Regions from separate parts of the Rhizobium sp. 768_B6_N1_8 genome, predicted to be linked through region 3. Evidence: riboswitches for the same ligand, from Rfam matches in the RefSeq annotation. Region 3 holds a riboswitch; each other region holds the start of a gene.

Region 1 (3,271 bases), 2.1 Mb from region 3:
CATGCTGACCGGGCCGGTGACGATCCTCAACTGGTCCTTCGTGCGCGACGATCTCTCTCGCGCCGACGTCAGCCGGCAGATCGCGCTGGCGATCCGCGACGAGGTGCTCGATCTCGAAAGGGCCGGTGCGGCAATGATCCAGATCGACGAGGCGGCGCTGCGCGAGGGCCTGCCGCTGCGCAAGGCCGACTGGAAGACCTATCTCGACTGGGCCGTCGAGAGTTTCCGCCTATGCGCCTCCGGCGTGGCGGACGAAACGCAGATCCATACGCATATGTGCTATTCGGAGTTCAACCAGATCATCGATGCCATCGCGGCGATGGATGCCGATGTGATCTCCATCGAGACGTCACGTTCGAAGATGGAACTGCTGGAGGCCTTCCGTAGCTACAAATATCCGAACGAGATCGGCCCCGGCGTCTACGACATCCATTCGCCGCGCGTTCCTGATGTCGAGGAGATGACGGAGCTCCTGACGCTGGCGCGCGAGCGTCTGACGGACGGGCAGCTCTGGATCAATCCGGATTGCGGATTGAAGACGCGCAGGTGGGAAGAGGTTCGCCCGGCGCTCGTCAACATGGTCGCTGCCGCCCGAATATTACGACATGCCGCATCGACGATTCGGGCCTGAACCTGGAGTCGAAAATCAGAGAGCCGGCTATAGGCCGGCTCTCTTCATTGGGGCCTTCTCCACAGCCTACTTTCTTTAAGCATTCGTTAACCACGTTTTTCACAGGAATGTAGCAATTTCAAATATGCCGTAACGCGACGCACAAACCATCCGTTGACGCCAACTCCGATTCGAGTACTATATCTAGTGTTCAAGGTTCCTTCGATTCGCTAGGGATCGCAGGCTAAGACGGGAATACGGTGCGGTTTGCCATGATGGCAAAACAAGGCCGGAGCTGCCCCCGCAACTGTAAGCGGCGAGCAACTGTCCGATTTCAGGTCACTGAGGCATGACGCTTTGGGAAGGCTGGGGGCAGGGTGCTTCGACCCGCGAGCCAGGAGACCTGCCTTGAACGAAACGTCCACGGGCGGGGTGTCCGGAAGGTCGCGTATATGTGAGGCGGATCAAATCCGCACCTGTTGCGCTGCCCCCGGAAGTCCGCATGAGCACTTCGGGGTTGAAGTCATGTCGAGAGCATCAAAGCCGCCGCCCGCGCAAATCCCGCGAGGGATCGAATCCGGCGTGTAAAACGCCAACTTTGCCAGATCAATATCGAGCGTTACCCCGGACGCCGCAAGGCGCCCGATCCTAGTTCTGCGTCCGGAATCCATTGACATCACGAGGAACATGATGAGCGTTACCGTTTACAGCAAGCCTGCCTGCGTTCAGTGCACCGCCACATATCGCGCCCTCGACCGCCTGGGCGTCGACTATCAGATCATCGATATCTCCGAGGATGCCGACGCGCTCGATCGCGTTCGCGGCATGGGCTACATGCAGGTTCCGGTCGTCGTTGCCGGCGAGAACCACTGGGCGGGCTTCCGTCCCGATATGATCAGCGCGCTCTCCTGATCGGAGAAGAGCGGTGGGCCTGATCGTCTATTATTCCAGCCGGTCTGAGAATACCCATCGTTTCGTCGAGAAGCTGGGACTGCGCGCGGCGCGCATTCCCGTAGGCGTTGAGGACATCCACATTCGCGAACCCTATGTGCTGATCTCGCCCACCTATTGCGGGGATGGCGGCCCCGGGATCGTAAAGGGAGCCGTGCCCAAGCAGGTGATCCGTTTCCTCAACGATGCGGAAAACCGCTCCAACATCCGTGGCGTCATTGCTGCGGGCAACAGCAATTTCGGCGAGACCTATGGGCTTGCCGGCGACGTGATCTCGCAGAAATGCCAGGTGCCTTACCTCTACCGGTTCGAGCTTCTGGGGACTGCCGAGGATGTCGCCAATGTCAAAGACGGGATGGGACGATTTTGGACACAGGAACAAATTTGAAGCGAGATGCGGGCGCAAAACCGCTAAAGGCAGCGGACGCGCTGGATTATCACGCGCTGAACGCGATGCTGAACCTCTATGACGAGCAGGGCAAGATCCAGCTCGACAAGGACCGCATGGCGGCCAAGCAGTATTTCCTGCAGCACGTGAACCAGAACACGGTGTTCTTCCATAATCTCCGGGAGAAGCTCGATTATCTGGTGACCGAAGGCTATTACGAGCAGGAAGTGCTCGACCAGTATTCCTTCAACTTCGTCCGCGACCTGTTCGACGAGGCCTATGCCAAGAAGTTCCGTTTCCCGACTTTCCTCGGCGCCTTCAAATATTACACCAGCTACACGCTGAAGACCTTCGACGGAAAGCGCTATCTGGAGCGCTATGAAGATCGCATCTGCATGGTGGCGTTGGCACTTGCCGAAGGCAATGAGCAGCTTGCCCGTGATCTGGTCGAAGAGATCATCACCGGCCGCTTCCAGCCGGCAACGCCGACTTTCCTCAATGCCGGCAAGAAGCAGCGCGGCGAGCTCGTCTCGTGCTTTCTGCTGCGTGTCGAAGACAATATGGAATCGATCGGCCGCTCCATCAATTCGGCGCTGCAGCTTTCCAAGCGCGGCGGTGGCGTGGCGCTATCGCTGACGAACATCCGCGAGGCTGGCGCGCCAATCAAGCAGATCGAAAACCAGTCTTCCGGCATCATCCCCGTCATGAAGCTGCTCGAAGACTCGTTCTCCTATGCCAACCAGCTCGGTGCTCGGCAGGGTGCGGGTGCCGTTTATCTCAACGCCCATCACCCTGACATCATGCGCTTCCTTGATACCAAGCGCGAAAATGCTGACGAGAAGATCCGTATCAAGACGCTGTCGCTCGGCGTCGTCGTGCCCGACATCACTTTCGAGCTCGCCAAGAACAATGAGGATATGTACCTCTTCTCGCCCTACGACGTGGAACGGGTCTATGGCGTGCCCTTCACCGAGATATCGGTGACGGAGAAGTATCGCGAGATGGTGGCGGATGCCCGTATCACCAAGAAGAAGATCAAGGCGCGCGAATTCTTCCAGGTGATTGCCGAAATCCAGTTCGAGAGCGGTTATCCCTACATCATGTTCGAAGACACGGTGAACCGGGCAAACCCGATCGCCGGCCGCATCAGCATGAGCAATCTCTGCTCTGAAATCCTGCAGGTCAGCGAAGCGAGCACCTTCAACGACGACCTTTCCTACAAGGTGATGGGCAAGGATATCTCGTGCAATCTCGGCTCGCTGAATATCGCCATGGCTATGGATTCGGCCGATTTTGGCAAGACGATCGAGACCTCGATCCGC
Region 2 (3,271 bases), 2.1 Mb from region 3:
TGGTCTTCGCCGGCACGGTCAATGGCGATGCGGCGCTGCGCGTCCGTGTCACGGCCGCTGCCGAGGACAATACGATTGCCCGCGTCGTCAAGCTGGTGGAGGAAGCCCAGGAATCGAAGGCGCCGACGGAGCGCTTCATCGATCGCTTCTCCCGCTATTATACGCCTGGTGTCGTCGTCGTGGCGGCTCTGGTCGCCGTTTTGCCGCCGTTGCTGATGGGCGGGGCATGGGGCGAATGGGTCTACAAGGGTCTCGCAATCCTGCTGATCGGCTGCCCCTGCGCGCTGGTCATTTCCACACCGGCGGCGATTGCCGCGTCGCTTTCGGCGGGCGCGCGCCGCGGTCTGCTGATGAAGGGCGGGGCGGTTCTGGAATCGCTCGGCAAGGTGACGGCCGTTGCCTTCGACAAGACCGGTACGCTGACCGAAGGCAAACCACAGGTCACCGATATAATTTCTTACGGACGCACCGAGGCAGAGGTACTTTCGCGCGCTGCCGTTCTGGAGCAAGGCTCCAGCCATCCGCTGGCGCTGGCAATTCTCAATCGCGCCAAGGCTGATGGAGTACCCGTGCCGCCGGCTTTCGAAGTCGAAGCGCTTCCCGGCAAGGGCATGACCGGCAAGGTGGGTGGGGAGACGCTCGATCTCCTGTCGCCGCCGGCTGCGCGCGAGCGCGGGGCGCTGAATGCGGAGCAGGACGAACAGGTCGCGGTGCTGAACGGCGCGGGCAAGAGCGTCTCGGTGCTGCTCGTCAATGGTGTCGCCGCCGGTCTCATCGCCATGCGCGACGAACCTCGTGAAGACGCAAAGAGCGGGCTTGCGACGCTGAAGGCAGCTGGCGTGCGCGCCATCATGCTGACCGGCGACAACAAGCGCACGGCGGCAGCCGTTGCCGGCGATCTCGGCATCGACTGGCGCGGCGAACTCCTGCCGCAGGACAAGCAGCGCATTGTTGGCGAACTGAAGAAGGAAGGTCTGTTCGTCGCCAAGGTGGGTGACGGCATTAATGACGCGCCGGCACTTGCCGCTGCCGATGTCGGCATCGCCATGGGCGGCGGCACCGACGTGGCGCTGGAGACGGCGGATGCGGCTGTGCTGCATGGGCGTGTCGGCGACGTAGCCCGGATGATCGACCTTTCGAAGCGGACGATGCGCAATATCTTTCAGAACATCACCATCGCGCTCGGGCTGAAGGCCGTGTTCCTGGTTACCACCATCATCGGCATCACCGGCCTGTGGCCGGCGATCCTCGCCGATACGGGTGCGACCGTGCTGGTGACGATGAATGCACTTCGGCTTCTTCAGATAAAGACATAAAGATTTCTTTATATCATATTGACGTTGCGATGCGGCGGGTGCATGCTTGCCGGATCGTTGGTTCTTGGGATCTGTTGATCCCAAGCTAAGAGGGAATTCGGTGCGGCCATCGCCAAGACCGAAGCTGCCCCCGCAACTGTAAGCGGATAGACACCGTCCTTCGACGTCACTGGGAAGACGCCCGGGAAGACTGGACGATGTCGATGACCCGCAAGCCAGGAGACCTGCCGCGATAGATAACGTCCACGGGCGGGGTGTCCCGGTGTGCCGCTTGCGCGAGACGGCATTCCCATGGCCGTATCTCGTCGATGCGTTGCGCCGCAGCCTTGCCCATAACCTTCGGGGTAAGGAAAATGACTATCAAGACTGCAAATCTCGGCTTTCCCAGGATCGGAAAGCATCGCGAACTCAAATTCGCACTGGAGAGCTACTGGGCCGGCAAATCCGATGCCGGCGCGCTTCTCGATGTCGCGAAGCGGCTGCGGGCGGAAAACTGGCTCCTGCAGAAGCAGAAGGGGATCGACGTCATCCCCTCGAACGATTTCTCGCTTTACGACCATGTGCTCGACACGGCGGTCATGGTCGGCGCCATTCCCGCCGCCTATGGCTGGAAGGGCGGGCAAGTTTCTCTCGACACCTATTTCGCGATGGCGCGCGGCTCCACCGGCGAAGAGGCGCATGTCGATTGCGGCCATCAGCACCATCACGGGCATGGCGCGCCGGCGCTCGAAATGACGAAATGGTTCGACACGAACTACCACTACATGGTGCCGGAACTCGGCCCCGATCAGACCTTTGCCCTGACGGCGAACAAGCCACTTGATGCCTTCGTCGAGGCCAAGACACTTGGCATCCATACCCGGCCGGTCATCCTCGGTCCGGTTACCTTCCTGAAACTCGCCAAGGGAAGCGAAGAAGGTTTTGCGCCGATTGACCTGCTTGCACGCTTGTTGCCTGTTTATACAAAAGTACTGGCAGAACTTCGTGCAGCCGGTGTCGACTGGGTGCAGATCGACGAACCTTGCTTCGTGCTCGATCTTTCACAGGAAGAGCAGGCAGCACTGCAGCATACCTATCGTGCGCTGCATGAATTGGTGCCCGACCTGAAGATCATGGTCGCCACCTATTTCGGCGCGATCGGCGACAATCTGCCGACGGCGCTCTCGCTCCCGGTTGCCGGCCTGCATGTCGATCTCGTTCGCGCTCCACAGCAGATCGATGCCCTTTTCAAGGCACCCAGCGATCTGACATTTTCGCTTGGCGTCATCGACGGGCGCAATATCTGGAAGGCAGACCTTGCGGCGATCCGGGAGAGGATCGAGCCGCTTGTCCAGCACTTTGGTGCGGACCGGCTACAGATCGCGCCGTCCTGCTCGCTGCTGCACGTGCCGATCGATCTGGAACTGGAGAGCGGGCTGGATGGTGAGCTGAAATCATGGCTCGCCTTCGCTGCCCAGAAGCTTGAGGAGATCGCAGCGCTCGGCGATGCCGGCAAGGCCTCCCAGGTGATTGCGGCAGCCTCGCAGGCCGTTGCATCGCGCGCCGCATCTACGCGCGTACATGATCTGAAGGTCAGACAGCGGGTTGCCGCGATCGACGAGGCGATGAAGACACGCAGCAGCGATTTTGCCGAGCGGACCGGACTGCAGGAGCGTAAGCTTCGCCTGCCGCTGTTCCCGACGACGACGATCGGCTCCTTCCCGCAGACATCAGATGTTCGAAAGTCCCGCTCCGCTTTCACCAAGGGCACGATCAGCGAGGCGGATTATGATGCCTTTCTGAAAAAGGAGACCGAAGCGGCGATCCGCTGGCAGGAGGAAATCGGCCTCGACGTGCTTGTCCACGGCGAATTCGAACGCAATGACATGGTGCAGTATTTCGGTGAGCAGCTTTCCGGCTTCGCCTTCACTCAACATGCCTGGGTGCAGAGCTATGGCTCCCGTTACGTCCGACCG
Region 3 (3,271 bases):
CCTGCTGATGAAATCAGGCAGTGCCGCCGCCGCGCCAAGCTGGCTGACGATGCTGCCCGGCGCGCTGCTTGCCGGCATCGGGCTTGGCTTCACCAACACTCCGGTCACCAATACGACGACAGGCGCTGTCTCCAGCGATCGCGCCGGCATGGCTTCCGGCATCGACATGAGCGCCCGGATGATCTCGCTCGCCATCAACATCGCCGTCATGGGCTTCATCCTGTTCAGCGGCGTGCTCTCCCACCTCAAGAGCACCTTGCCAACCTCGACGGATGCCGGCGACCTGCGCCTGCTCGCCGAACGGATCTCCGCCGGCAACATCGCCTCCCTGCCAGACATTCCGGCCGGGACGGCGCATGATGCGCTCGTCGCAGGCTTCGGCGGCGTCATGCTCTATGGCGCGATCGGCGTCTGGCTTCTCGCCGCCGCAAGCTTCCTCGTCTTCGCCCATTGGAAGACACCGGCCTGTGCCAGGGATTGCGGCACCCAGCCGGCAGCATGATGCACACCCGCGCCGGCTCAGACCGGCGCGGCCTCGCTTTCCACCTGCCCCCAGCCGTCATGGAAAACCAGCTCTTCCAGCGCCATCCGCTGCCGCCAGCCTTTGACCGCCAGTTCCGGCTTATCATAGAGCCGGTCGACGAAGCCGGCGCAGAGCCAGGCTACCACCTCGATATGATTGGGAATGCCGAGGATCTCCTTCAGGTCACCCTCGCGAAAAATGCTGACCCAGCCGATGCCCACCCCTTCGGCTCGTGCCGCAAGCCACAGGTTCTGGATGGCGCAGACGGTGGAATAGCTGTCCATGCGCGGATTATGTGTGCGCCCCAGCACCACGCTGCCGCTGCGGGTTGGATCGCAGGTCACGCAGATGCCGAGCGGCGCCTGGACAATGCCTTCGAGCTTCAGCGAACGGTATTGCTCCTGCCGCTCGCCGTCGAACATGCGGGTCGCTTCCTCATTCGCCTTGAGGAAGGCATCGCGTACCCGCGCCCTCACCTCGACGCTCTTCACCAGAATGAAATTCCACGGCTGCATGAAGCCGACCGAGGGCGCGTGATGCGCGGCGGTCAAAAGACGCGTCACCAGATCATCCGGCAAGGGATCGGGCAGGAACTGGCTGCGCACGTCACGCCGCGTCATGATCGCGTGATAGACGGCCTCGCGTTCGGCCGCAGAAAAGCTGGATGCCGGGCAAACGGCATCATCAATGGGTCGCATCGTCAAATCCCCAACAACGCAACCGCCCGCCGTCCGCGCGGGTTGGGTCTATCTTGCCAGGCCGGTCTTCTGACTTGGCGTCATCCGCTTGGCCGCCGCCTTCCCGGCCTTGCGGCCAGTGGCATTCTATGCGGCAAGCGTCGGCCTTACAGCGTTGGGCACGTTCCGGTCTTGCACCGGATTCCCGATTCTCCCGCTTGTGAAAGCGGGCACCTGACGGGTGATCTATGGCGCGGAAACGGCATGGCGGCAAGCTGCATGCGACATTCATTTCGTGGACAGGCTGAAAATGCTGGCCTAGAACGAGACCCGACGCCGCTGGCGCCGAATCCCCTCTCATTGCCTTCCGGTTGCCCGTGTCCCGCCTAACACCAATGATCCTTGCAGTCGCCCTGTTCATGGAACAGATGGATTCGACCGTGATCGCCACCAGCCTGCCGGCGATTGCTGCCGATATAGGCACTTCGCCGATCGCGCTGAAACTTGCGGTAACGAGCTACCTCGTGGCGCTCGCAATCTTCATTCCGATCAGCGGCTGGATGTCGGATCGCTTCGGTGCACGAAACATCTTCCGCCTAGCGATCTTCGTTTTCATGGTTGGCTCGGTCGCCTGCGCATTCTCCAATTCTATCGCCGCCTTCGTCATTTCCCGCCTCATCCAGGGTGCCGGCGGCTCGATGATGACGCCGGTCGGGCGATTGCTCCTGGTGCGCGGCACGCCACGTCACCAGTTGGTGAATGCCATGGCATGGCTGACCATTCCCGCGCTGATCGGCCCGATCATGGGGCCGCCGATCGGCGGCTTCCTGACGACCTATCTCAGCTGGCACTGGATCTTCTGGATCAATGTGCCGATAGGCATTATCGGCATCGTCCTCGTCACCCGTTTCCTGCCGGCCGTCGAGCCGCGCAGCCCGAAGCCGATGGATTTTCCGGGCTTCTTCCTGTCGGGCATCGGCTTTGCCGGTTTCGTCTTCGGGCTCTCGGTCATCAGCCTGCCCGCCGTTCCCGTCATCTACGGCTATGTCACTGTGGCCGTCGGCGTCCTCTCCGGCATTCTCTATCTCGTGCATGCCAGGCGCACCCCGCATCCGCTGCTCGATCCCAAGATGTTTCGTTACCCGATGTTCCGGGCGGCAATCCTCGGCGCCTCGAATTTCCGCATGGGGCTCGGCGCGCTGCCCTTCCTCATGCCGCTGATGCTGCAACTCGGCTTCGGCCTGACGCCGCTGCAGTCAGGCTCGATAACGTTCATCAGCGCTCTTGGCTCCATGGGCTCGAAATTTGCAGCCACCCGCACGTATAACGCCTTCGGCTTCCGCAACGTCATTGCGCTGACGACCTTCCTCGCGGCGATCTTCCTCGGCGTGAACGGCTTCTTCACTGCCGAAACGCCGATGTATGTCATCATGGGCTATCTTCTTGTCGGCGGCCTCCTGCGCTCCATGGCCTTTTCCGGGGTCAACGCCATGGCCTTCGGCGATGTGGACGAGGCCGACAGCAGTCAGGCGACCGCCATCAATGCGGTGGCGCAGCGCATCTCCATGGCCATGGGTGTTGCCGTCGCCGGCACGATCCTGGAAATCTCCTCGAGCTTCCACGGCGGCAAGCTTTTGGTCTCGGATTTTCATATCGCCTTCTTCATCGTGGCGGCGATATCAGCACTTGCCTGCATCACTTTCCTGCGCCTGCCTGCCAATGCCGGCGAGGAGCTGACGACACGCCGCCACAAGAACAGACATGCCGAGACGGCAGAACCGGAAGAGGCCCAGGGACAGGCAATAGCGGAGAGCCGCTGAAAACTTCACGGATCTGTCGTTTTTCCTCACAGATTCTACGTGACAATTCCGATCGGCATGGCTACATAAGCCGCATGTCGATTTCGTCCGTTTACGCATCGCGATTTTATTCGTACCGCTACTTCCAGCGGATGCGGGTCTGTGCGTAACCGAAACTAACGCGACGACAACCCGAACAGCCGCTAGTCAACCTGGCGGCTTTTTTGTTCCGCCACGGTATGACCAAACAGGAGAGCATACCGTGACTGACA

Evidence for each region. A riboswitch is a leader RNA that binds a small molecule or an ion and turns the genes downstream of it on or off. The one in region 3 is predicted to bind cobalamin.
Region 1: linked by a shared signal. The riboswitch ahead of nrdH (glutaredoxin-like protein NrdH) and the one ahead of bluB (5,6-dimethylbenzimidazole synthase) in region 3 are both predicted to bind cobalamin.
Region 2: linked by a shared signal. The riboswitch ahead of metE (5-methyltetrahydropteroyltriglutamate--homocysteine S-methyltransferase) and the one ahead of bluB (5,6-dimethylbenzimidazole synthase) in region 3 are both predicted to bind cobalamin.

The regions. Positions count from the first base shown of each region.
Region 1 covers NZ_JBPWPV010000001.1:3,951,570-3,954,840, reverse strand. The annotation lists gene metE (5-methyltetrahydropteroyltriglutamate--homocysteine S-methyltransferase) at 1-631, shown strand, start outside; cobalamin riboswitch at 808-1,035, shown strand; gene nrdH (glutaredoxin-like protein NrdH) at 1,301-1,522, shown strand; gene nrdI (class Ib ribonucleoside-diphosphate reductase assembly flavoprotein NrdI) at 1,536-1,949, shown strand; gene nrdE (class 1b ribonucleoside-diphosphate reductase subunit alpha) at 1,928-3,271, shown strand, end outside.
Region 2 covers NZ_JBPWPV010000001.1:3,954,933-3,958,203, reverse strand. The annotation lists gene AB8B33_RS20215 (heavy metal translocating P-type ATPase) at 1-1,316, shown strand, start outside; cobalamin riboswitch at 1,357-1,562, shown strand; gene metE (5-methyltetrahydropteroyltriglutamate--homocysteine S-methyltransferase) at 1,670-3,271, shown strand, end outside.
Region 3 covers NZ_JBPWPV010000001.1:1,827,011-1,830,281, forward strand. The annotation lists gene AB8B33_RS09275 (MFS transporter) at 1-502, shown strand, start outside; gene bluB (5,6-dimethylbenzimidazole synthase) at 520-1,221, opposite strand; cobalamin riboswitch at 1,264-1,453, opposite strand; gene AB8B33_RS09285 (DHA2 family efflux MFS transporter permease subunit) at 1,596-3,020, shown strand; gene AB8B33_RS09290 (3-deoxy-7-phosphoheptulonate synthase) at 3,262-3,271, shown strand, end outside.